3 regions of the Blautia caccae genome follow, and region 2 is predicted to be linked to each of the others. Evidence: riboswitches for the same ligand, from Rfam matches in the RefSeq annotation. Region 2 holds a riboswitch; each other region holds the start of a gene.

Region 1 (8,280 bases), on a different contig from region 2:
AAACACTTTATATTTTGCAAGTAATTCACGTTTTAATTTCTAAAGAGAACTGGGGCTGCCCCACATATTGCAGAGCAGCCCATTCACGTTTGCTATACCTTTTTCTTTACTGCATACCACAGTTCAACGTAGCCCATATCGGAATCCCCGCCGTAAATCTCAAAGTTCATACCATTCACCTGCTCATATTCAGCGGTAGGAAGCCATTCAGAAAAAAAACGCTTATGCAAGTTATTTACAACTTCGACAACATTATCCCATTTAAACTTTTCAGACGGAAATATTACCCATGTGCTGGCAGGTATATTCGCAACTGTATATCCGTCAACCTTGCTGTTTTTATTTCTGAATGCACACTGCATATATGCGAATGTCCCGGGTTCCGTTTGTTTATAATCACATACCCCATGTACCTTGCATAAGCCGGGGCTGACAAACAGAGGTAAATCACCGGCATCTGCCGCAAGTTTTTCATATGCACCGTTCACGTAATTTTGATTCCAAAGCTCATGAGGATTGTTTGGGTGTACAGCGTTATCATGCAGAATATCTGCATTAACACCTATTCCATCTGTATTAAAAATACCCTCGTAGCCAAAAACCTGAAATGCCTCTTTGTTTTCAATGCGATAATCCATTCTTTTCTCTCCTTTGACTGAAATTTGGAAAGAAATTCTTGGGTATGCTTTAAGTGTTACACCACCAGCGCGCGCTTCCGTCGGTGTAACCCCGTGGAGTGTTCGAAACGCGCGTGAAAATGAAACCGGCGAATCGTAACCATACTTTAAAGCGAGATCAATCACTTTGATATTGCCACCTTGCTGCAGTTCCATTGCTGCCATCGTCAGCCTCCTTCTGCGAATGTATTCCGTTAGCGAAATATCGGTAATAAATGAAAACATCCGAGAGAAGTTATAAATTGAACAACAGGCAATTCGTGCCAGCACTTCTTGATCAATCTCACCTGTCAGGTTATTCTCCACATACGCGAGTGCCAAATCCATACGGGTTAATAAATCCAAAAATCTCCCTCCCTTCAAACAAAGTATACTCAATATATAAATTGCTGTCGCAACATTTTAAGCCGAGTATTGTATAATTCTATATTTATATCATACCATAGAAAAAATATCTGGAACATATCTATTATTAATATTTAACGAACCACGCTTACCTGAGCCATGTTCTGCTGGTGCGGTATCCGGGAGACGGACACAGGCACAAAGGAAACGGGGCTAAAGCGTATCAGAATCCACGATCTACACTATAGTTGTGCCACACTGCTCTATGCAAATGGTGTGGATATGAAATTCATACAGTAATAGCTTTGATATAGTACGCAACTATAGGTAATTTCTCTGTAGTCACTGTTGCGGCAGTTATACAACACAAAAAAGACTCAAACAATTACTTGTTTAAGCCTTTCCTGATTACTGCCGCAGACCGGAATCGAACCGGTACGGGTATCACTACCCACGGGATTTTAAGTCCCGGGCGTCTGCCAGTTCCGCCACTGCGGCAAAAGATATCGGATAGGCGAACCTATCCGATAAAATGGACGGTGGTGGATTCGAACCACCGAAGCAATTTGCAGCAGATTTACAGTCTGTCCCCTTTGGCCACTCGGGAAACCGTCCATGTTTTATTTAGATATGTCAGTTCTCTCTGACAAGATATTATTATAACAGATTTTTTCCAGATTGCAAGGGCTTTTTCGGTATTTATTTGAAATGAAGCGGATAGATAATGGATGGGAAATTTTTATCTATAACAAATTGTGATGTATAAAAAGTTGCAATCCATAAATATTCAAGTATAATAAAGACTTAGAGATTGATCATACAGGATATAAGTTGCTATTGCAGCATGAAAAGAGAAACCGGTGCAAGTCCGGTACGGTCCCGCCACTGTGACAGGGAGCGCTCAGATGTTATGCCACTGGACAGAAGTCCGGGAAGGTATCCGGGTGCGCTGAACTGAAGTCAGGAGAACTGCTTATATCTTTAAGATGTTTCGCACGGCTGATGGGAACTCTTGAAATAAGGGCAGGATTCTGCATTTTTTAGGTAAATTTTGAGAGTTAGGGACAGTCTGTGTATCGGGCTGTCCTTTTTTGATGCGCAGAAGGAACGCGGCTGCATCCGGCAGCGATGCGGACCGCAGATATCTCAGAGCTGTTAATAGCAATGGAGGTGAAAAGGTTGAACAAGAAAAACACAGGCAGAAGGCTGGTCCAGATTGTGATCGTACTGATGGGGATCAGTTTTTTTACATTTGGACTCACCTATCTGTCGCCGGGGGATCCGGCGGAGATCATGTTAACAGAGTGCGGCAATGTGCCCACGCCGGAACTTCTGGAAAAGACAAGGGCTGAACTGGGACTCGACAAACCGTTTCTGGTGCAGTACGGAACCTGGCTGAAGGGAGTGATGACCGGAGATATGGGAACTTCTTATTCTATGAAGGTTCCCGTGGTGGACAAACTGGTATCCTGTTTCCGGCCCACACTGGAACTGGCGCTGGCTTCTCTGGTCATCATGGTGCTGATATCCGTTCCGCTGGGAATCTTATCAGCAGTCTGCCGGAATAAATGGGTGGACTATCTGGTGCGGGCGCTGACCTTCCTTGGAGTATCGGTTCCGAACTTCTGGATCGGACTGATCCTTCTGAGTATATTCGGTGTGACGCTGCGGTGGGTAACCGTTTCCGGGGGAAGCACGGATTTCAAATCCCTGATCCTTCCCGCCGTGACTTTGGCTATTGCCATGTCCGCAAAATACACAAGACAGGTGAGGATAGCTGTTCTGGAGGAACTGAACCAGGATTATGTGACGGGTGCCCGCATGCGGGGAATCAGGGAGCGAACAATTCTGTGGAAGCATGTGCTGCCAAATGCCATGCTGCCGCTGGTGACCCTGCTGGGTCTTTCCCTGGGAAGTCTTCTGGGAGGAACCGCAGTGGTGGAGATCATTTACAACTGGCCGGGCATGGGCAGTATGGCGGTAAAAGCCATTTCCTGCAGGGATTATCCCCTGGTACAGGGCTATGTGCTGTGGATCGCACTGCTCTACATGGGAATCAATCTGCTGGTTGACCTTTCCTATACCCGTCTGGATCCCAGATTAAAGGAGGAGCGGTGATTTGAAGGTATTAAGATTTTTGAAGAACAACAAACAGTTTACCGTCTTTCTTCTTCTGGCCCTGGCAATTGCGGCAATAGCTGTCTTTGCGCCCTGGATCGCTCCGCGGGACCCCTATGATGCTGTGATGAGTGATTCTCTAAAGGAGCCGGGGAGCACTTATGTCTGGGGAACCGACAAGCTGGGGAGGGACGTGCTCTCCAGAGTTATATACGGAACCAGGTCATCCCTGACCATGACGCTGTGTCTGGTGGCGGTCATCTTTGTGGTGGGGACTGCTTTTGGAATTCTGGCGGGATATTTTGGCGGAGCTGTGGACGCTGTGATCATGCGGATTGCGGATATGATGATCTCCTTTCCCGGTCTGGTGCTGGCAATCGCCATAGCAGGTCTTCTGGGGCCCAATATGGTAAATGCCGTTATTGCCATCTCGGCTGTGAGCTGGACAAAATATGCCAGACTTGCCCGCAGTATGGTCCTGAAGATCAAACAGAACCTGTATATTGAGGCGGCTGTTGTAACAGGAACGAAAAGGGGCAGCATAATTATGAAATATGTGATCCCCAACATGATCACAACCATGGTGGTGACAGCAGCCACAGATATTGGGACCATGATGCTGGAGTTGGCATCCCTGTCCTTTTTGGGATTCGGGGCGCAGGCGCCCACCCCGGAATGGGGGCTGATGCTCAATGAGGGCAGAACCTACATATCCAAAGCCCCCTGGCTGATGATCTATCCCGGCATTGCCATTGTAGTCGTTGTGGTCGTCTTCAATATGCTGGGCGACAGTATCCGGGATATCCTGGACCCAAAACAAGAGTAAAACAGAAGGAGAAAAGAGATATGGATCAATTTTACAGAAAAATCATGTGTGCCCTGCTGGCGGGAAGTCTTGCAGCGGGATTGCTGGCAGGCTGCGGAAACAGCGCCGGGGAAAAGGCGGATACAGAGGATACGGCAGCTTCCGGGGAGAACTCCGCCTTAGATAAAACAGGCGGAGACGGCGGTGAGATCACCATAGGCGTTACAAGCTTTGCGGATACTCTGGAGCCTACAGAGCAGTATTTCAGCTGGGTGGTGTCCAGATACGGAGTCGGGGAGACGCTGGTGCGTTTTGATGAAAACGGCGAGATCATGCCCTGCCTGGCAGAGAGTTGGGAGATCAGCGAGGACCAGCTCACCTGGACGTTTAAGATTCGTGAGGGAGTCAAGTTCTCTAATGGGGATGACATGACACCAGAGCTTGTGAAAGCATCCTTGGAACGTACCTTTGAGCTCAGCGACAGGGCAGTCTCCTTCTTTGAGCCTGCATCCATGGAGGTGGACGGACAGAACCTGCTTATCAAGACAAAAGAGCCGGTGGCCATCCTGCCGGGAAGTCTGGCAGACCCGCTGTTCCTCATTGTGGATACCCAGGCGGATACGGACGCCTTTGCCATGGAAGGTCCCATCTGTACCGGACCTTACGCAGTGGAATCTTTCAGCCCCACAGATTCCTGCGTTGTAGTCCGCAACGAATATTACTGGGATGGGGAAGTGCCTCTTGACAAGGTGACGCTTAAGTGCATAGATGACCAGACAACGCGTTCCATGGCCCTGCAGACAGATGAAGTGCAGATCGCGTACAATCTGAAGACGGAGAATCTGGCAGATTTTGAGGACAGCGGGGAATATAATATACAGCAGTTAGAGTCCCTGCGGTCCACCTATGCCTTTATGAACCAGAATGGCGTGCTTGGTGATAAAGCACTGCGCCAGGCGGTCATCAGAGGGCTGGATAAGGAAACTTACTGTGATACCCTGCTGGAAGGCGGAGCCACAGCGGGAAAAGCTCCGGTTCCCCCCACACTTGATTTTGGCTTCGATGAGCTGAAGGATGAAAACGCATATGACCCGGACGGCGCGAAAGCGCTTCTGGAGGAAGCAGGTTACAAGGATACAGACGGGGATGGATTTGTGGAGACACCTTCCGGAGAAAAACTGGAGCTGAATTTTGTCATATATACAAGCCGCGAGGAGCTCAATGTCTACGCGCAGGCAGCACAGGCGAGCCTGAAGGATATCGGAATCAATGTAAAATTGAATACAGTCAGCTATGAGACTCTGCTTGACATGAGAGATTCCGGAGAATTTGACATGCTCATCTGGAATGTCCTGGTGGCAAACACCGGTGACCCGGAAAAATATCTCCGTGAGAACTGGTACAGCACCTCATCCTCCAACCAGATGGGATACAGCAATCCGCAGGTGGATGAGCTTCTGGACCAGCTTGTCACAGAATTTAATGAGGATACAAGAAAGAATCTGATCATGCAGATACAGCAGCTCATCATGGATGACGCGGCAACGGTGTTCTTCGGCTATGAGACCACCTATCTGTTTTCATCAAAAAGTGTGACAGGGGTGAAGATGTATCCCATGGATTATTATTGGCTGACCAAGGACATTTCCCTGGCTGAATAGAGGAGAGGATATGCTTGAGATCAAGGATTTGACAGTCCGTTACGGAAAGCAGGAGCCCACAGTGGAGAGTTTTCAGCTTTCCATGAAAAAAGGCGAGATTGTCAGCATAGTAGGTGAGAGCGGCAGCGGCAAGACAACGGTGATCCGGGCAGTGCTGGGAGCGCTCCCCGGTTCGGGATATATAAGCGCCGGTGAGATATATTTCCAAGGGGAGGCACTCACACAGAAATCCGGGGAGGAGTGGCGAAATCTGAGAGGAACCAGAATGTCCATGATCTTCCAGGACTGCGGCGGAACCCTCAACCCCATTCGGAAGATCGGAAAACAGTATGTGGAGTATATCTGTACCCACAGCAGAGTTACCAGACCGCAGGCCTGGAACAAGGCTGCAGAAATGCTGAAGAAGATGCGTCTGGCCGACGCGGAAAACATTATGAAGAGCTATCCCCACCAGTTGAGCGGCGGTATGCGCCAGAGAGTGGGAATCGCCATGGCCATGACATTTCAGCCTCAGCTTCTGTTGGCTGACGAGCCCACCAGCGCTTTGGATGTGACCACACAGGCGCAGATCGTGCGGCAGATGATGGAGCTGAGAGACAGATACGAGACAGGGATTATTATCGTGACACATAACCTTGGCGTAGCTGCCTATATGGCGGATAAACTGGTTGTCATGCAGAACGGCAAAGTGGTGGATCAGGGTACCCGGGATGAGGTGATGAATCATCCGGTCAGTGATTATACCAAAAGTCTTTTGCAGGCTGTTCCGGAAATGGAGGGTGAACGTTTTGTTTCATGAATCGGATGTTGTGTTAAAGGCAAACCATATTGTAAAACAGTTTTCCGCGCCGGGAAAAAAGGTACTGACTGCCTGCAGTGACATCAGTCTGAATGTGTACAAAGGAAAGACCCTGGGGATTGTGGGGGAGAGCGGCTGCGGAAAATCCACCCTTGTGCGGATGCTGATCCAGATGGACGCCCCTACCAGCGGTGAGATCCTATGCCACGGCAGGGACATTGTACATCTGCCGGAAAAGGAAAAACGGCTGAACCGCCAGAACATGCAGATGGTGTTTCAGGACCCGCTGGCTTCTTTTAATCCCAAGATGAAGATCATAGATATCCTGACAGAGCCGCTCATGAATTTTAAACGGCTGAAGAAGAGTGAGAAAGAGAAGAAGGCAAAGGAGCTGCTTGGGATGGTGGAGCTCTCCGAGGACTTTTTATACAGATATCCCCACAGTATGAGCGGGGGACAGCGGCAGAGGGTGGGGATAGCCAGAGCACTTTCCCTGGAGCCTGAGGTGCTGGTGTGCGACGAGGCCACTTCGGCTCTTGACGTATCCATACAGAAGACGATCATCGAACTTCTGGTAAAGCTCCAGAAGGAGAAGGATATCAGTATTGTATTTATCTGTCATGATATTGCGCTGATACAGGCATTTGCCCATCAGATCGCTGTGATGTACCTGGGGCATATTGTGGAAGTGATACCGGGGGAGGCAGTGCGGACCAGGGCAGTGCATCCCTATACGCAGGCGCTGCTGGGCTCGCTGTTTTCCATACATATGGAGCAGAACTGTGAGATCAGGAGCATTGAAGGGGAGGTCCCAAGTCCACTTGACGTTTTGGAGGGATGTCCGTTTCAGAGCAGATGCAGTTTCTGCGGCAGCAGGTGCAGAACAGAGAAGCCAAAGCTTCGGGAAATCAGGCCGGGTCACCAGGCAGCCTGCCACCGCTTTGGATAAAAAAAAGCAGATATTTCTTATCAGACAAGAGAGAAGACGGGGGTTCAGGAATGGAGATGAAACAACTGCAGTATTTTGTGGTGAGTGTGGATACCGGTTCGATCAGCAAGGCGGCGGAGATGCTGTATACAACACAGCCGCATGTGAGCATGACGATCGGCAAGATGGAGAAAAGCCTGGGGGTCCGTCTTCTTAGGCGGAGTAAGAAGGGTGTGGAGATGACCGTGGAGGGGGAACTGGTCTATGAACAGGCGCGCAGGATTTTAAAAGACATGCAGGTGATCCAGCAGGTGCAGACAAGCGTTAAGTCAGAAGTGTTCTGTCTTTCCTCCATGCCAAGCAACCTTCTGGCCGGTCTGTTTGCGGAATTTTACAGGCGGGAACAGAACCTGCAGGCCAGATATCTGGAAGGTACCCTGGAAATGGTGCTGCATCAGGTGACACACCGCCGTGCAGAACTGGGATTTGTCTTTGTCTCGGAATTTCAGAAAAATGCGGTTGACCGTATGCTGGAGCAGAGGCATCTGGAATTCCATATGTTAAAGGAGACAAGGCTTGTATTGTTCGCAGGCCCCGGCAATCCCTATTATGACAGGAAAAGTGTAACAAAAGCGGAACTGCAGAAGATACGCTTTGTCCAGAACCTGGAAGAGGGGATTCCCCTGTTTCAGCATCCCGGTAATCTGAAGGAAAAGCTGGTGGATTCCCAGTTTTTCTACAGAGGTGTGGAGGTGTGCAGTGACCATGCCATGACCCAGCTTCTGCTGAAAACAGATTTGGGAAATATCAGTTGTCTGATGGACTCCAGACTGCACAGAGACAGCAGGATACACAGAATTGAGCTGGAGGACTGCAGGGTGAAAGTGTGCTGCGGATATATTAAACGTGCCGGCAGGGAGCTTGGGGGGTGCAGCAGGAGATATATT
Region 2 (8,280 bases):
CAGCGAATCCACAGAACCGCCATTTATAGACAGAGAATTTAATACACATTCACTTGATTTACGCATTACCCTTATTTTATGTATCTCTTTGCTTTTCCCATCCGGCGCCGTAACTTCAACTTTAATTATTTTATTTTCATTCTCATCTGTTTCAATACTGGGGTCCTCTAAATTAATCCCATAGTAATTACCGCATTCCCCCTTACCGTCGTCAAAATATCCGCCTTCGCTCTTCTCATTGCCAATGACATTTACCTGTGCTCCCGCAGATGAAGGAAGTATCCCTAAAAGCAGCTTATTATTTTTTGATGTTTTAGGAATATTGAGAATATAATCACCCGTATCCTTATCTAAGGCTATCTTATATTCTATGGGAAATACATAATTTTCCGGAAAAGATACCGGTTTTATTTCAGATATACTTGTATCACTGCTTTGTACTGTTTCCGTCTCCTCCCCATCCCAATAAAAGATGTAAGGTATATTAAGTACATATCTCCCCTTAAAATTACCTGATTTGTCTAACCCAGGTACGTTAATGTCTGTATCCAGGATTTTCATTACCGGAGGCATTGTGCTCCAATCTAAATCCATGCCTATAGGCGGTACGCCTATCATAAATGACAGATTGACTACATTCAATCCTTTATGTGCCTGTATTGCCGGACTGCTATACTTTCCCTGATAAATATTGCTATTCACATCAAACCGCTGAAATGAACTGCCGTTTACAGAGATATGGTTATTTCCTATACCCATCCAATAAAAACAACTTTTTGTAATGGCACTAAAATTTATCGTCTCCATTTTGTTTTGCTTTCTGTTAACCACTATAGAAAAATCATTCACATCGTCTGGTATTACGGCATAATGATATTTACTGTCAGAGGTGTTTATCATCTCTGTGTCCCCTGACAGGATCTCTCCTGTCTCATTATTATTTACACCTACATATTCAACTAATATGGGATACCCGGAATTTTCATCAAAAGATGACTGCTTATTATCTAATACAGCAATATATTCATTTTCCTTCCCGTCCTGGCTCTCCGTTTTAATATCAAAATAAAATGCGCCCACTATTGCTGTTCCGGAGTACATCTGGCTATTACTCATAATATTAGAATACGTTATGATAAAATGAGTCTTGCCATCCACCACTTTATTTTCTATTATTTTATCTGAGCTATGAAACATAGTACCGGCTTCATTATAAATATCTAACGAACTAAATACCTCAGAAACTTTATTCTCAGAATCTGTAAGAATACCTTCTATGATTACCTTATACCCGCCGGAAAATTGTTGAAAGCCTCCATCTCCTACATATATACTTGAATTTTCCTCAGATGGCTGTAATTCAATCTCTTTATTTCCTATTTTTATACTCATTTGTACCAGGCCATTATCTTCCGCAGCATGTGCAGCCCATACATTGGTCACATCAAATCCAAACAGTGATATTAAAAATATAAAACTTAAAACTTTTAATACTTTTTTCATAATCTTCCTCCAGAATATATTCGTTCATCCAAAAACAGGACGGTATAAAAATACCGCCCTGACCTCTAAAATAGCTTTTTATTTAGAAGCTGCTTTTGGATAATAATAGTTAGCATAGCTGAGTATAACTCTGGAACCATCATTGTTAATAGTATTCTGGCTCATATAATTATTTTCATTCAAAGGTGTTTCTCCATCTTTGCCAGAATATGTCCAGCCAACACCATAGTATGCTGTATCTGATTCGTAAGCTGCCCCCTGATAAAACAGGTTCGATTCCCCAGTTCCGCCAATATACAGTCCATCTATTGCATTATATGTGATTGTTGGATCCTGCCAATCCGGCACCACCTTCCAGTATCCCTGGGTAATATTAAGATTTAATTTTGGTAAAGCTTCTTTTACAATTGTCTCAACATCTGTTCCAGGTGCCACATAAACTGTGGTTTCTCCAGACAAAGCAGGATGTGTACCGTCCGCTACTGCGTTCAATGTTACCGTTACCGAAACATCAGTATCAGCCGCAAATGCACTGATGCTCATCGACAGCACCATCACCATTGCCAATACGATACCTAAAAACCGTTTTATACCTTTTTTCATTTTGTTTCCTCCTTATGATATTTTTGTTTTTGCCTTCCGGCACTATCTATCACAACAAGACTGGGCCCTCGTCTTATCATAATCTATTAAGTTTTTCAAAAAATGGTACAAAAAATACACGTCCGTCATGCCTTCGGACACTGCAAATAATTGGTTTGCCACAACTGTGTTTGTGTTCTGACTTGGGTTCGTCCTACTAAAAGCGCCTTCCCGGGAATGATTCCCAGTGGCTTTGCTGCTTTGTTCGTCCCCCTTACAGCAGGGATGTTCTGCCCGGATTCTCACCGGATTCCTTTAAACAGGGCTATTGCCCTGACCACAGAAGATATATTTAATTTTTCTGTTCAAACTATAAAACGCCTTCCCGTACATACAGGAAGGCATTATGGATTCATAATAAATATACCCAGACTGCTCCCTTGTACATGACAGGAAAACAGCGGGTACTGACTTTGTTTACAGTAGATTTACATCTGTTCCGGACTCTCATCGGATTTCCCATTATTATTCTGACATTATGCATCAGAATAAACTGCAATCTTTTTTCTATATTCTCGATATGGCTACATTCTAACTCATTTGGTAATATTTGTCAATATACTGCGCAATAATTTTCTTACTTTGTACATATGTCGTTACAATTCACGGCCAATGTCCCGGGAGGTGTTTTGCGAAGCAAAATCCCGAGTTAGCCAGCGCCAAAATGCAATTTATTGCATTTTGTGTGCATCGCGAAGCGTGTTACTGGGCACGCAGTGAACAGTAACCATATGTCACTATTTCTCAGATGCCGTCGGCATATTCCACCTGGATGCCGTATTGCGCCGCATAGGTCTCCATCTTACTTCCCCGGCGGCAGCGGATGACACAGTTCTTATTGGTCAGCCATTCCCCCACATCCTGTGGGTCATGGAGGATTTCCAGCACCTTCAGGTTATTGCAGCCATGAAAAGCCCATTTTCCTATCTTCTGCACCGACGGCGGAATGAAAACATACTCCAGCTTCTTACATTTTAGAAATGCACTCTCACCGATCATTTCCAGATGTTCCGGAAAATGCAGGGATTTGAAGCCACACTGATAAAATGCCTGGTTTTCTATCCTGTGCAGTTTTTCGGGAAATTTTATATCCTCCAGGGACTCGCACTTATAGAATGCCTGATTCCCAATGGTCCACATCACCTCGGGCAGTGTGACATTGGAAAGGGCACGGCAGTTGGCAAATGTCATGTCCGGCAGTATCCTGCAGTTTCCCATGGGGTCAAACAGGGCTTTCTCCATCCTCCTGCATCCGTCAAATACGCCTTTTCCCAATTCCCTCACCGTCTTCGGCAGCAGTATCTCCCTCAGATTGCTGCAGTTGCCGAAGGCACCCTTCTTGATCACATATACTCTGGGCAGCGCTGCATGCCTGAGAGCTGTGCAGTTAAAAAACGCCTCTGTACCCACGACACGGACAGCGGGCAGTTTTATGTTCTTTACCTTGATATTATTCTTAAGAAAACACACGCCCAGCATTTGGTAACAGGCTGGTATCTGCATATCCTCCTCCGCTGCGCGAATAACATTTTTTCGTTCCAGTACACAATATTCCATCTTTCTTCACTCCCGCCTTGCATATGTGCCATTATAACATAGAGAGGGAATATTTTTGTTGTCCAAACTGGTTATATTAAAGGAAGATAAACAGTAACTTTATTTCCGTAATACCGTTCAAATGTAAAACCCATTCTGTCTGCAATGACATCATTTGCAGGCACCCATTCCCTGAATATGTATTTGCAGAGATATCTCACGGTCTCTGCCAGCTCTTTTTTGTCTGAATCCTGTTTTGTCTCGAACACAGCATAGCGCCTCCCCGGTATGGTCACAGTTATGAGACCCTCGGGCACACAGGAGAAATTTTTGACGACAGGCCCCATAAGATATGTGATCTCCTGGCTGTCCAGGGGATGATACCACATGGCTATGTAATCATCCTTGAAACACTGCATTCCGGAAAGCTCCGCGTTATCTATTTCCGGAAACTCATGGTCCAGCCAGTAAGCCACCTCCTCCAGAAGGTCAATATCTGCTCCTTCCTCCGGAATGACTGACCGTCCGGCCATCTTCAGCTCCTGTGTCTCCAGAAATGAAATGCGTATCTGATTCCTGTCGTATTCCGGCTCAGGCAGCACATCCAGCCTGATATCATCCTGCCGCTTTAATTCACTGGCAGGAAAACCAAATTCCTTCTTAAACGCTTTGGCAAACCCGGCTGCTGTCTCAAAACCATACATTGACGCGGCATTCCCAATCTGTTCTCCGTCCCCAATCCTGGCTGCTGCTTTGAGAAGCCGCCTCCTGCGTATATACTCTCCCAGAGGCATATCGTAATACATGCGGAAAAGGTGGCGAAAATGATCTGTGGAATAGCCGAAAGCTTCTGCAATATCATCCTGCCCGTACTCCATATCCAAATGTGTCTCTATATAGGCCAGTATCTTATCTTCCATGATCTTTTTCATATGTACCTTCCCCCATGCTTTTTCGACATATTTCGATAAACAAAATAGGATGCCGCACGCCCTGCGCAGCATCCCTGTTTTTTTATTTCCTGTCAACCTACACGAAGCTGGAATTTCTGTATATCCTTTTCACTGGAAACCTTCTCAATCTCTGCTCCCAGGCATCTTAATTTCTCTTCAAAACGCTCATATCCTCTCTGGATATAAACAATATCGTCCACAATGGTGATTCCCTCTGCCGCAAGCCCTGCAATGACAAGAGCCGCTCCCGCGCGCAGATCGGGCGCACTTACCCTGGCACCGGTCAGTTTGTGTACGCCGTCAATAATGGCTGTATTGCCCTCCACCTTGATGCTGGCTCCCATACGGGAGAGCTCGTCCGCGTATTTGAAACGGTTCTCGAAAATGGACTCCGTCACAATGCTTGTCCCCTCCGCCAGTGTCAGTGCCACAGTAAACTGGGGCTGCATGTCTGTGGGATAGCCCGGATAGGGCATGGTTTTTACATGGGTGCGTTTCAGGCGTTTGGAGGCTACTACGCGTACCGCGTCGTCGAATTCCTCCACCTCACATCCAATCTCCTCTAATTTGGCTGTGGTCGCCTCAAGATGCTTCGGAATCACGTTCTTCACCATGACATCCCCCATGGTAGCTGCTGCCGCGCACATGAAAGTACCCGCCTCAATCTGATCCGGGATAATGGAATAACTGGTTCCGTGAAGCTTCTCCACGCCTTTGATACGGATAACATCCGTACCGGCGCCTTTGATGTTGGCTCCCATACTGTTCAGGAAGTTGGCTACATCCACCACATGAGGCTCTCTGGCCGCATTCTCGATGGTGGTATTGCCCTCTGCCATGGCGGCTGCCATCATGATATTGATGGTCGCACCTACAGACACCATGTCCAGGAAGATATGCTTTCCTGTCAGCCTCTCCGCTTTGGCGACAACTGCGCCGTGCAGAATATCAACGGACGCACCAAGAGCCCGGAAACCTTTCAGATGCTGGTCAATGGGCCTGCTTCCGATGTTGCAGCCTCCGGGAAGAGGAACTTCCGCTGTCTTGTATTTTCCAAGTAACGCGCCCAGAAGATAGTAGGACGCTCTGATCTTCTTGATATATTCGTATTCCACGCTGATGTTGGCTATGGTGGAACCTGTGATCTTCACCTCTGTGGGACTGATTCTCTCAACAGATGCGCCGATTTCCCTGATTGCCTCTAATAAAACATTGATGTCACGTACGTCCGGTAAGTTCTCGATGTAAACCATTTCATCCGTCATGATTGCCGCCGCAAGGATGGCCAGTGCCGCATTCTTCGCGCCGCCGATCTCCACTTCGCCGACTAACGGGTTACCGCCTTTGATAACATATTGTTCCATATTCACACCTCTATATTTTATTTATGCTCCCCGCCGGTATACTCGGTACCAGAAAACATAATCTCGTCTTCAAATTTACTTTTCTTATTCATCTGATCGGATAAAAGACAGACTTTCCGGCAGGTTCATGATTTATCTTCCTGCTAAGATAGTCTACGACTTAAATATTATATTATAACAGATAAAGCAATTTGTAAACAAAAATTAATATTTTCATTTTTTCTTCATAAACCGACATTTTTTATTCTCTGTCACTGTTTCAGTCTTTCTACAATTTTCTGTAAAGTTTCCTCCACATCCAGATTTTTCTCATCAACTGTGATATCCGCATACTTTTCGTAAAGCGGTATGCGCTCATCGTAGAGTCCTCTCAGGTCCTGACCCTCCTTCAGGACAACACCGCGTCCCTTCAAATTACTGAGGCGTTTGTCCAGGGTATCGTAATCCAGTTTCAGATAGACGATCTGTCCTGTCTCTGATAAATGTTCCATGGCCCGGCTGCAGTACACCACGCTCCCCCCTGTGGCGATAACAGCCTTTTTGGCATCTTTGGCAACCTGTACATTGGCATCTTCCTCTGCTCTGAGGAAGCCTTCCAGCCCGTCCTGGGCAATGATCTCACTTAACAGCCGGTTCTCCCTCTCCTGGATCACCAGGTCTGCATCTATGAACTGGTATCCCAGCACCTTTGCCAGAATGACTCCAACCGTACTTTTACCCACACCGGGCATTCCGATCAATACTATGTTTCTTTTCATTTTCTGCTTTTCTTCTTTCTGCTCTTCTTAACACTGTATCCGAAGGTTCCCAGCTTTTTCCCGAGGCTGTAATACTCTCCGTGGGAATAGACAATGGGATTGGCAAGAGCCAGGTCAAATTTCCCCTTCTCATTCATGTATTCTTTGTCCACATGTACGGCCAGCACATCCGCAAGGAACATGCTGTGGCTTCCGTACTCCGTGATCTCCTTCACACGGCACTCTATGGAAACCGGTGATTCTTTTATCATCGGGGCACCCACATGGGAAGCCTCCTCTCTGGTGAGATGGGCCATTTTAAACTTGTCCACATCCCTGCCGGATTTTACCCCGCAGTAATCTGTGGCATATGCCAGCTTTTCCGTGGTCAGATTTATGACAAACTCTCTGGTGCTGCAGAGCATTTTATAGGAATAGCGCTCCGGCCTTACGGAAATGGATACCATGGGCGGATTGGTGCAGACCGTCCCGGCCCATGCCACGGTAATGATATTGTCATGCCCTTCTTCATCCGCCACCGTCACCATCACGGCTGGCAGCGGGTAAAGCATGTTTCCGGGCTTCCATTCTATTTTAGACATTTTGTTTCCTTTCTTCAAAGGTTTTTATTCGCATTTTTCGAGCACAATCGGCTCTCCGTCCTCCGGAGTAAGCTCCATGAGGGTTCCTTCACTCTCGATCACGGTGCCGCGAAAACACCATTTTCCCTTTGGCACAGCCACATTTCTGGATGTTCTGCCTTTTTCACAGATAGGTGCCACCAGAATATCTTCTCCCAGCATGAACTGGTCATTGACCCTCTCGTATCCGCCCTCAGGAAACTCATATGCCATATACCGCGCAATGGGTTCCCCTGTCCGCGCAGCATGGTGGGCAAGCTCCAGAATCCTGGCAGCATAGCGTTCCCTCAGTTTCACACTCTTTAATATCCTGTCATAGCTTTCCCTGCCAAGCACTCTCCAGGGCGCTGCGGAGAACTGCATAACGGGCAGGAGACAGGCAATCTCACTGTGCCGGTTGAACAGTTCCTGGTCCAGATTGCCGCTGTTTTCCTGGAAATTCACGTATTCGCCGCCGCCGATCATATCCGGACTGCCAAAGGGATGTCCTGTGATCCCCTGCATGAGGGTGTCGGGCAGCAGCGCCCGGATGCCCTCCTCGCCCCAGTTGTGGGGCTTGTCACAGAGTCTCTGCATCAGGGACATTCCCCCTGCCTTAAAGGCCATACGCAGCTCGTTGAACGGGAATTTCTCCGCGTAAGCGCACCAGAGGCGTGCCATCTCATTGGACGTGACACCGCCGGCAGTGACCATGTCGTCAGGATAATAGAACACGTCCGCCCCATCGAACTTAAAACCATCCACGCCAATGGCTCTCAGGGCCTGAAGCTGCTCATCCAGCCAGTTTACAGCCGTCGGATTCGACAGATCCAGGGCAGCGGACCAGCCATTCCACCACTCTGTGATGAGAGGCTTTCCGTCAGGATTTTTAATGAGAATATCCATAGCCTTTGCCTGACGGTAC
Region 3 (8,280 bases), on a different contig from region 2:
TCCCTCCGGGAGCACCAGCGCATCTCTGGGGTCCTCTCTTTTTGAAAAGGCAAGAAGGGGCAGTTCATCCGGAACCTCCATGGGCATATCTTTCAGGCTGTGCACGGAAAGTTCACTTCTTCCGTCCAGAAGCGCCCGGTCCAGTTCTTTTACAAACAGTCCCTTTCCCCCCACTTTGTCAAGGGTTCGGTCCAGAATGATATCCCCTGTTGTCTTCATGGTGAGAAGCTCCGCCTTCAGTCCCTCATTGTTCTTCTCTATGTAGTCCTTCACCATTTCGCTCTGTATCACAGCAAGCCGGCTCTCCCGGCTGCCGATTACCACTGTCCTGCTGTTCATGCTCTACCTCCCGGCGTTTTCAAAAATTCTTCCACTTTTTCCCGCATCTGTCTTGTCTTTTTATGATCTTTTCCCGCCGCGTTAAATCCAATGACCACGCCATCATGGCAGATAAGTCCCGGGAAATGAAAATCACACTTGTTCTGGTCACTGGCTGTATTCACCAGTATGCCCAGACACTTGCAGGCACTGTAAATATCATCATTTACTCTGCTGTCATCTGTGGCTGCCAGAGCCAAATCCGCGTCATACAGATCTTCCCGCCGGTATTCTTTCTGTTTCCAGATAAGCTCCCCCTTCTCTGCAAGCTCCCGGATCTCCGGCTGTACAAGAGGAGCGATCACCACCAGCTCCCCCACAAATCCCAGAAGGCTTGTGATCCTTCTGGCAGCGATCTTTCCTCCGCCGATGACCACGGCTTTTTTCTGTGTCAGGTCTGTATACAGGGGAAACAGTTTTTTCTCAGTCTTCATAAACCTTCTCCAATCCGGCCACGCACTCCATAAACGCGTCCTGTTCCAGGGAGTCCCGCAGGCCGAAGATCATTTTGTTCACCACTTTTCCGGCTGCCGTGTCAATGGCTTTCAGGAGTTTTTCCCTGTCACTGTCCTCCATGGGCGTCTTTTTTAAGATTTTCAGAATCCGCGCGTTCAGATCCTCCACTGCCTCTGTCTTGATATCCTGGATTCTCGGAAATACATCGCGCCCTGAAAACCAATTATAAAATTCCGACATCTGCTCATCCAAAATGGCCCCCGCCTTCTGCATGCTGGCCCGGAGTCTTGGGGAGGCAGCATCGATCTTGAAGCTGTCAATGTCATAGAGCGTCACATTCTGCAGCTCTCCCACCTCCGGGTCAATATCTCTTGGCACAGCCAGGTCGATCAGTATCACATGATGGGGAACCTCTGCGTTTTCAAAAAGCTCTTTTGTTATGGTGCAGTTCGGGCTGGCTGTGGCGGATACCACCAGATCACATTTTGGCAGCAGTTCCATTCTGTCGCCGTAGTTGATACGCTCACACCCCTGGGGAATGGTCACAATGCCGCTCCGGTACTGACGGACGGTCACGGTCACATCAGCGCCTGCTTCTTTCAGAGCCAGTGCTGTCACCTTTCCCATCTCCCCGTTGCCGATGACCATGCAGGTTTTTCCCTGAATGGAAAATCCCTGGTTTTCCAGCCTGTCAATGGCCTGATGGATGACAGAGGTATTGGCCCTTGAAAATACCACTTCTGTCTTAACCTTCTTCGCCGCCGTCACTGCCATCCGAAAAAGCACCTCCAGCACACCGTCCGTACAGTAGGCATCCCTGGAAAGAGTCAGTGCGTCCTTCACCTGGGTAATGATCTGGTCCTCCGCCAGAATCTGGGATTTCAGGCCGCTGGTCAGATAAAACAGATGCTCCACAGCCTCCCTTCCTTCCCTTGTGATAAAATACTCCCGGTATTCCTCCTCGGGAACTTCTTTTTCTCTGCATAAAAAGCTAAGAAGGGACCCCTCCCAGTCTTCCTGCACACTGGCCCAGATCTCCATCCGGTTGCAGGTCGACAAAATAATACACCCTAAGATGTCCCTGTCTTCTTTCAGACGCTCCATAGCGCTCACCGCATTTTTTTTGGTGAAAGAAAATCTGGCCCGGACATCTACGGATGCTCTGCTGTGATCAATTCCAATCATGGAAATACTCATAGTTCCTACACTCCATATCTTTCGTTTCCGTTTTTTAGATGCCGCGGTCATAAAATATGACTGTTCCAAATCTTATACGGCACCTGCTGTTTTTTCATATTAGCACAGAATGAAAACGGGTGCAACATCTTGTTCCCCGTATACCCGGCAGGAAGATCTGGTGCCATAATAGTTTTCTGATTTTTCTTGTCGAATTCAATTGACAAAAAACTTCCGGGGAGATACAATAATCACAGAATTGAGTGTGCACAGGTGTCCGCTTTTGCGGAAGAATAGGAAAGTTGAGTTAAAAGCTCACACGGTCACGCCGCTGTGAGGGAAGAGCTGCATTTTATAATGTCACTGGGAAACTGGGAAGGCAAAATGCAGCGATGAGGCCCGAGTCAGAAGACCTGCCTGTCACAAACGATTTACACAATGGTTACGAACGATGGCCTTGTGTAAGAACAGGCGGATACGGCATTTATTCTTTGTATAAAGTCACCTGCCCCGCGTTTGTTCTTCTGATGGCCTGTCGGTATTTCTGCCGCCAGGTTTTTTTATACCCTTTTTGGCCTTTTGCCGGTTAAAGGGTAAGGCTTTATTACTCGATCAGAAGGAGGAAAAGACAAAATGAGTAAGAAACAGAAAAAAATCATTGTACTGGCAAGCATGTTCGCACTGACCTTTGGTATCGTGCCCAACGTCAGCGCCATGCACATCATGGAAGGTTATCTTCCCGGAGGGTTCTGCATCGCATGGGGTGTCATCTGCGTACCATTCCTGATCGCAGGATTCATGTCCATCAAGAAAACCCTGAATGAACACAGAAACCTGATCACCCTGCTGGCAATGTCAGGAGCGTTCGTGTTCGTTATCTCATCTCTGAAGATCCCGTCAGTGACAGGAAGCTGTTCCCATATGACAGGAACCGGACTGGGAGCCATCCTTTTCGGTCCCAGCGCAGTTTCTATTCTGGGTATTATCGTGCTGCTCTTCCAGGCAATCCTGCTGGCACACGGCGGACTCACCACACTGGGCGCCAATACTTTTTCCATGGCCATCGCAGGACCTTTTGTATCCTACGGAATTTTCTTCGTATGTAAAAAATGCAGGGTAAACAAGCATATTTCCATTTTCCTTGCAGCAACTCTGGGTGATTTATTTACATACTGCGTTACTGCTGTTCAGATGGCCCTGGCTCATCATGCAGATACCACGATCATGGGCGCCATGGGAAAATTCCTGCTGGTGTTCGCACCCACACAGTTACCTCTGGCAATTATCGAAGGCATCATCACAGTTCTTATTATCATGGGTCTTGAAACCTATGCGAAACCGGAACTTCGTACCATCGGTTTTTTAAAGGAGGCAAAGTAATATGAAAAAAACAGTGATCGGATTATTAGTTGTGATTCTCTTAATTGCGTTTGTTCCGCTTTTTGCATTAAAAGATGCAGAATTCGGCGGCTCTGATGATGCCGGCAGCCAGGTAGTTGAGGAAGTGGATTCCGGCTTCCAGCCCATCGCGGAACCGCTCCTTGAAAAAATGCTTGGCCGCGAGCTTCCGGGCGAAGTGGAAAGTCTTCTGTTCTGCGTACAGTCTTCCATCGGAGTGGGCATTCTGGCCTTCTTTATGGGACGTTTTGTAGAAAGAAAGAAGCTGGGAAAAGGCGAATGATACTTTTCATCCGGCGAAAGGAGTAACTTATGATAACCATTGATAAGCTTTGCTATACTTCCAAGCTTAGATATGAAAATGCCGGTGAAAAGTTTGCGTTTGCGATGATTACACTTCTTTTTTGTGTAATGAGTCGTTCCATCGTGGTCGCATGCATTGTTTTAGCAGTTACAGGGATTCTCACCGTTTATAAGGGGGGAATCCCTTTTTCCCGCTATCTGCACTTTATGACTGTGCCGCTGGCTTTCCTGATTCTGAGCACCATTGCCATTGTTCTGAATGTAAAGCACGAACCGCTGGACCTGTTTGCCATCCCAATCGGGAGCTTATATCTCACAGGAAGTCTGGATGCCCTGCTCTACGCTCTGCAGTTGATCCTGACGGCACTTTCCGCAGTCTCCTGCCTGTATTTTCTGTCCATGACAACACCTATGCCGGACATCTTAAATGTACTGGGAAAGCTCCACTGTCCCAAACTGATGATCGAGCTTATGCTGCTCATCTACCGGTTCATCTTCGTGCTGCTGGACACTGCGTATTATATTTCCACATCACAGAACAGCCGCCTTGGAAACAGGGATTACAGGACAAGCTTAAAGTCCTTCGGCTCCCTTGGCTCTGTTTTGATGATTCGGGCAGTAAAGCGCTCCAATGCCCTCTACAGTGCCATGGAAGCACGCTGCTATGACGGCACCATCCATGTTTTGAATGAAACCTATCCTCCTAAGAAAAAAGTGATTGTGTGGATTGTTTTATTTGAAATCTTTTTATTTTCCATCATGATCTGGAGGAGGTTCTTCACATGAACAATGACATTATACTGAAAGCAGAGAATTTATATTTTTCTTATGACGATGAAAATTCCCATTCGTTAAACGGTCTCAGTCTGGAAATCAAACGCGGACAAAAAGTTGCGTTTATGGGTTCCAACGGTTCCGGAAAATCCACTTTCTTTTTATGCTGCAACGGCATTCACCGCCCCTCCTCCGGTACCCTGTACTTTGACGGAGAACCGGTCACCTATGACAAGAAGGGACTCTTAAAACTGCGCAGCAAGGTAGGAATCGTATTCCAGGACCCTGACAACCAGCTCTTCTCAGCCAGTGTATACCAGGAAATCTCCTTTGGCATCCTGAATCTGGGTGTGTCCGAGGAGGATGCAAAAAAAGAGGTGGAGGAGGTTATTGATCATCTGGAGATCACACCTTTCCGCCACAAGCCTACCCACTCCCTAAGCGGAGGGCAGAAAAAACAGGTCTCGATTGCAGACATCCTTGTTATGCATCCGGATATTATCATTTTAGATGAACCGGCAGCGGCCCTGGACCCCAAACACACCACCATGGTCAACCACATCGTCAATCGTCTGACAGAGGCCGGGATCACCGTTCTCATGGCCACCCATGATGTGAATTATGCTTATGAGTGGGCAGATGAGATCATGCTTTTTCATGAGGGAAAGGTTCTCATGCACGGCACCCCCGCTGATGTATTCAGCAACAAGGCAGTCCTCGCCCGGACGAACCTGGAACCGCCTGCTGTTCTGGAGCTGTTTGACAGTCTGTGTATGAAGGGCATTTTAAAACCCACACTGCCTGTCCCCAAAAATCTGAAGACTCTGGAAAAATACATCGCAGATGTCAATATGAATACTACACATTACGGAGGAATATTACCAGTGAACACAGAGACAAAGAAAGCAATCCTGGCAGTCAGCTTCGGCACCAGCCATGAGGACACCAGAAAGGTCACCATTGACGCCATTGAAGATTCCATGAGACAGGCATTTCCCGAATACCCTGTCTACCGGGCATGGACCAGCAAAATGATCATACGGAAGCTGAAAAACCGTGACAACATTATTGTCCCCACAGTAAAGGAGGCCATGGAGCAGATGGCAGCCGACGGCATCACGGATGTGCTGGTACAGCCCACCCATGTGATCAACGGCATTGAAAATGACCGAATGAAGGAGGACGCCCTCTCCTTCCGGGATTCCTTCCACTCCATTTCTTTCGGAGATCCGCTGCTCACCACAGAGGATGACAGCCATAAAGTGATCGCTGCCATCGCCCGGGAATTTTCCCATATTACAAAGGATCAGGCACTGGTATTCATGGGACACGGCACCACACATTTTGCCAACTCCATCTATGCGGCTCTTGATTACACGTTCAAGGATAAAGGCTACCACAATTTCTTCCTTGGGACCGTGGAAGCCTATCCTTCCATGGAAAGCCTGAAAAAAATGGTGAAGGCTTACCGGCCAAAGGAAGTAGTTCTGGCTCCCTTTATGATCGTGGCAGGGGACCACGCGAAAAATGATATGGCAGGAGATGACCCGGAATCCTGGTACAGCCAGTTTAAAGACGAGGGATATGAAGTGAAGACCGTGTTAAAAGGTCTCGGTGAATATGAAGGCATACGCAGTCTCTTTATTGACCACATCCGTGCGATTGACAGATAAATATGTCTCCGACAGCCATTCAGGCATCGGAGCTGTTGCCAAAAAGGCCATGAAGCAGAAAGCTGCTCTTCTGCTCCATGGCCTTTTTATATTGTTATTCATATATCTCAACTTCGGAGATACAGTTGTCATTCCATCTGTCTCCTTCATATCCGCTTTTGATATAAAGGGATACATAGGAAGCTTCCACGGGTTCATCAAAGGACAGGCAGAACGCTTTCATCTCATCAGAGAACTCCACATCCTTTTTCTGGGAATCGCCCACGCTGATGGTCAGGGACGCGGGTCTGGCATTTGCCTCCCACATGTTTTCACTTCTCCAGTTGCCCAGGTAAAGCACCATGTACCGCACTTTGCGGGCTTTGTCAAAATCCAGCCGGATGCCGGTACCTTCGCCCAGTCCGTCTTCTCCCTCCTGCCAGGAGGAAGCAGTGTCACCATCCACAGCGCTGGCTGCACTGTAATCATATTTTTCGGAGGACTGCTGGGAATTCTGGTCAGCGGATGCAATGGAAACCTTCTGGAATTTTGAAAAGTCAATGCTGTCTGCATCCACCTGTTTAAAATATTCCTGTTTCTTTTCCTCTTTCTTCTCTTCCTTTTTTTCTTCCTTAGGCTTTTCTTCCTTCTCCGGCTCTTTGTCCTTATCTTTCTTGTCAGCATCTGCAGCACCGCTGTCCTTCTTGCCGGCATCTTTATCTGCCTCTTCGCCGCTGTCTGTGTCCTTGTTGGCTGCATCCTGCTTATTCTCTGTATTCTGCGCCTGCGCACCGGACGTTTTGTCTTCCGGCTCTATCTTGGCATAGTATGCCTTCTTCTCCTCATCCATCTGCTGCATGGTGCGCACCCCCCACAGAATGCCGATCAGAAGACATACGATCAAAATACAACCGGATATGAGCCAGATGGGACTCTTATTCTCAGGCTCTCCCCGATGTTTTTCTTTTTTTGGCTTGTTCGCAGCAGATTTCTGTGCCTGACTGACCAGATTTTCAAAAGGAAGTTCCTCTGTGTCTGCAGAGTCTGAATCCATAATATCTGCATCACTGTATTCTGCGTCAGAATCCTCTGTGCTTACGGGGTCCGCTGCTTTGTAATCTGTCTCCTCATGATCCGTATTTTCGGAATCTGCTGCGCTGCCATCTATATTATGGTCTGCTATTACAGCATCCGCTGCTTTAACATCTGCATCATAATCAGCTTTTGGCGTATCTGCCGCTTTAGAATCTGCATCATAGTCTGCTTGTACCACGTCTGCCGCTTTAGAATCTGCATCATAGTCTGCTTGTACCACGTCTGCCGCTTTAGCACCTGCATCATAATCTGCTTTTACCGCATCTGCCGCTTTCGCATCCACATTCCCGGAACCATTCCCCTCCCTCTGATTCTCGGAAACATAGACTTTATCAGTCTTTTCATACCCTGCTGCCGCGGCTGCTGCAACGCTGTGAGCGGAATCCTCTGTATCCTTATCCGCTGCTGCGGCAGCCTCCATCTTCATGGCCTTCAGCTCTTCGTCGCTTTTATAAAACTCCCAGATGTCGTCCTCATCCATGTATTCCTCGAACACCGCTTTTCCGCACTTTGAGCAGAATAAATCATCGTTGTCCAGCTCATGGCCGCATCTTTCACACTTCATATTATACTTCCCCTTTCTGCCATTTCACTCTGATGTGTTTTGCAGTGCTCTTTTCTGTGTATCGCAGTTTATGCTGCATAACACAGAGTGAACAGAAATTTTATTTCCAGTAGTCCCTCTCATTATCAATCATATAGAGAAGCGCATTGCAGATACAGGCTGCGATGTTGCTGCCGCCCTTTCTTCCCTTTGCCACAATGTAGGGAACTTCTGTTTCCATGATCATTTCCTTAGATTGTACCACATTTACAAAGCCTACGGGAACCCCTATTATGAGATATGGAGAAATTTTCCCCTCCCTGATCAGTTCATACAGACGGACCAGGGCTGTGGGCGCATTTCCGATGGCGAATATAAGAGGCTTTCCCATGGAAGCGGCTTTGTCCATACTTGCCACCGCACGTGTCGTCCCCTGGCTCTTTGCCGCAAAAGCCACATCCTCATCAGACATAAAACAGAAAACCTCCCCGCCGTACTTTGCCA

What was found. A riboswitch is a leader RNA that binds a small molecule or an ion and turns the genes downstream of it on or off. The one in region 2 is predicted to bind cobalamin.
Region 1: linked by a shared signal. The riboswitch ahead of nikB (nickel ABC transporter permease) and the one ahead of WMO65_RS09600 (hypothetical protein) in region 2 are both predicted to bind cobalamin.
Region 3: linked by a shared signal. The riboswitch ahead of WMO65_RS09010 (energy-coupling factor ABC transporter permease) and the one ahead of WMO65_RS09600 (hypothetical protein) in region 2 are both predicted to bind cobalamin.

The regions. Positions count from the first base shown of each region.
Region 1 is NZ_JBBMFP010000016.1:54,676-62,955, forward strand. Features, by position in the region: gene WMO65_RS17010 (AraC family transcriptional regulator) at 93-1,022, opposite strand; tRNA gene WMO65_RS17015 (tRNA-Leu) at 1,435-1,520, opposite strand; tRNA gene WMO65_RS17020 (tRNA-Tyr) at 1,556-1,637, opposite strand; cobalamin riboswitch at 1,834-2,013, shown strand; gene nikB (nickel ABC transporter permease) at 2,202-3,140, shown strand; gene nikC (nickel transporter permease) at 3,142-3,966, shown strand; gene WMO65_RS17035 (ABC transporter substrate-binding protein) at 3,987-5,606, shown strand; gene WMO65_RS17040 (ABC transporter ATP-binding protein) at 5,617-6,405, shown strand; gene WMO65_RS17045 (oligopeptide/dipeptide ABC transporter ATP-binding protein) at 6,395-7,354, shown strand; gene WMO65_RS17050 (LysR family transcriptional regulator) at 7,405-8,280, shown strand, end outside.
Region 2 is NZ_JBBMFP010000007.1:111,821-120,100, reverse strand. Features, by position in the region: gene WMO65_RS09605 (hypothetical protein) at 1-1,503, opposite strand, end outside; gene WMO65_RS09600 (hypothetical protein) at 1,582-2,106, opposite strand; cobalamin riboswitch at 2,258-2,442, opposite strand; gene WMO65_RS09595 (leucine-rich repeat domain-containing protein) at 2,890-3,702, opposite strand; gene WMO65_RS09590 (AraC family transcriptional regulator) at 3,774-4,613, opposite strand; gene murA (UDP-N-acetylglucosamine 1-carboxyvinyltransferase) at 4,706-5,998, opposite strand; gene WMO65_RS09580 (shikimate kinase) at 6,250-6,756, opposite strand; gene WMO65_RS09575 (flavin reductase family protein) at 6,753-7,337, opposite strand; gene WMO65_RS09570 (glycoside hydrolase family 31 protein) at 7,362-8,280, opposite strand, start outside.
Region 3 is NZ_JBBMFP010000006.1:219,744-228,023, forward strand. Features, by position in the region: partial or broken gene hemC (hydroxymethylbilane synthase) at 1-339, opposite strand, end outside; gene WMO65_RS09000 (precorrin-2 dehydrogenase/sirohydrochlorin ferrochelatase family protein) at 336-812, opposite strand; gene hemA (glutamyl-tRNA reductase) at 802-2,031, opposite strand; cobalamin riboswitch at 2,265-2,445, shown strand; gene WMO65_RS09010 (energy-coupling factor ABC transporter permease) at 2,644-3,390, shown strand; gene WMO65_RS09015 (energy-coupling factor ABC transporter substrate-binding protein) at 3,392-3,691, shown strand; gene cbiQ (cobalt ECF transporter T component CbiQ) at 3,721-4,497, shown strand; partial or broken gene WMO65_RS09025 (energy-coupling factor ABC transporter ATP-binding protein) at 4,494-5,096, shown strand; gene WMO65_RS09030 (sirohydrochlorin cobaltochelatase) at 5,370-6,158, shown strand; gene WMO65_RS09035 (NADase-type glycan-binding domain-containing protein) at 6,253-7,797, opposite strand; gene WMO65_RS09040 (precorrin-8X methylmutase) at 7,898-8,280, opposite strand, start outside.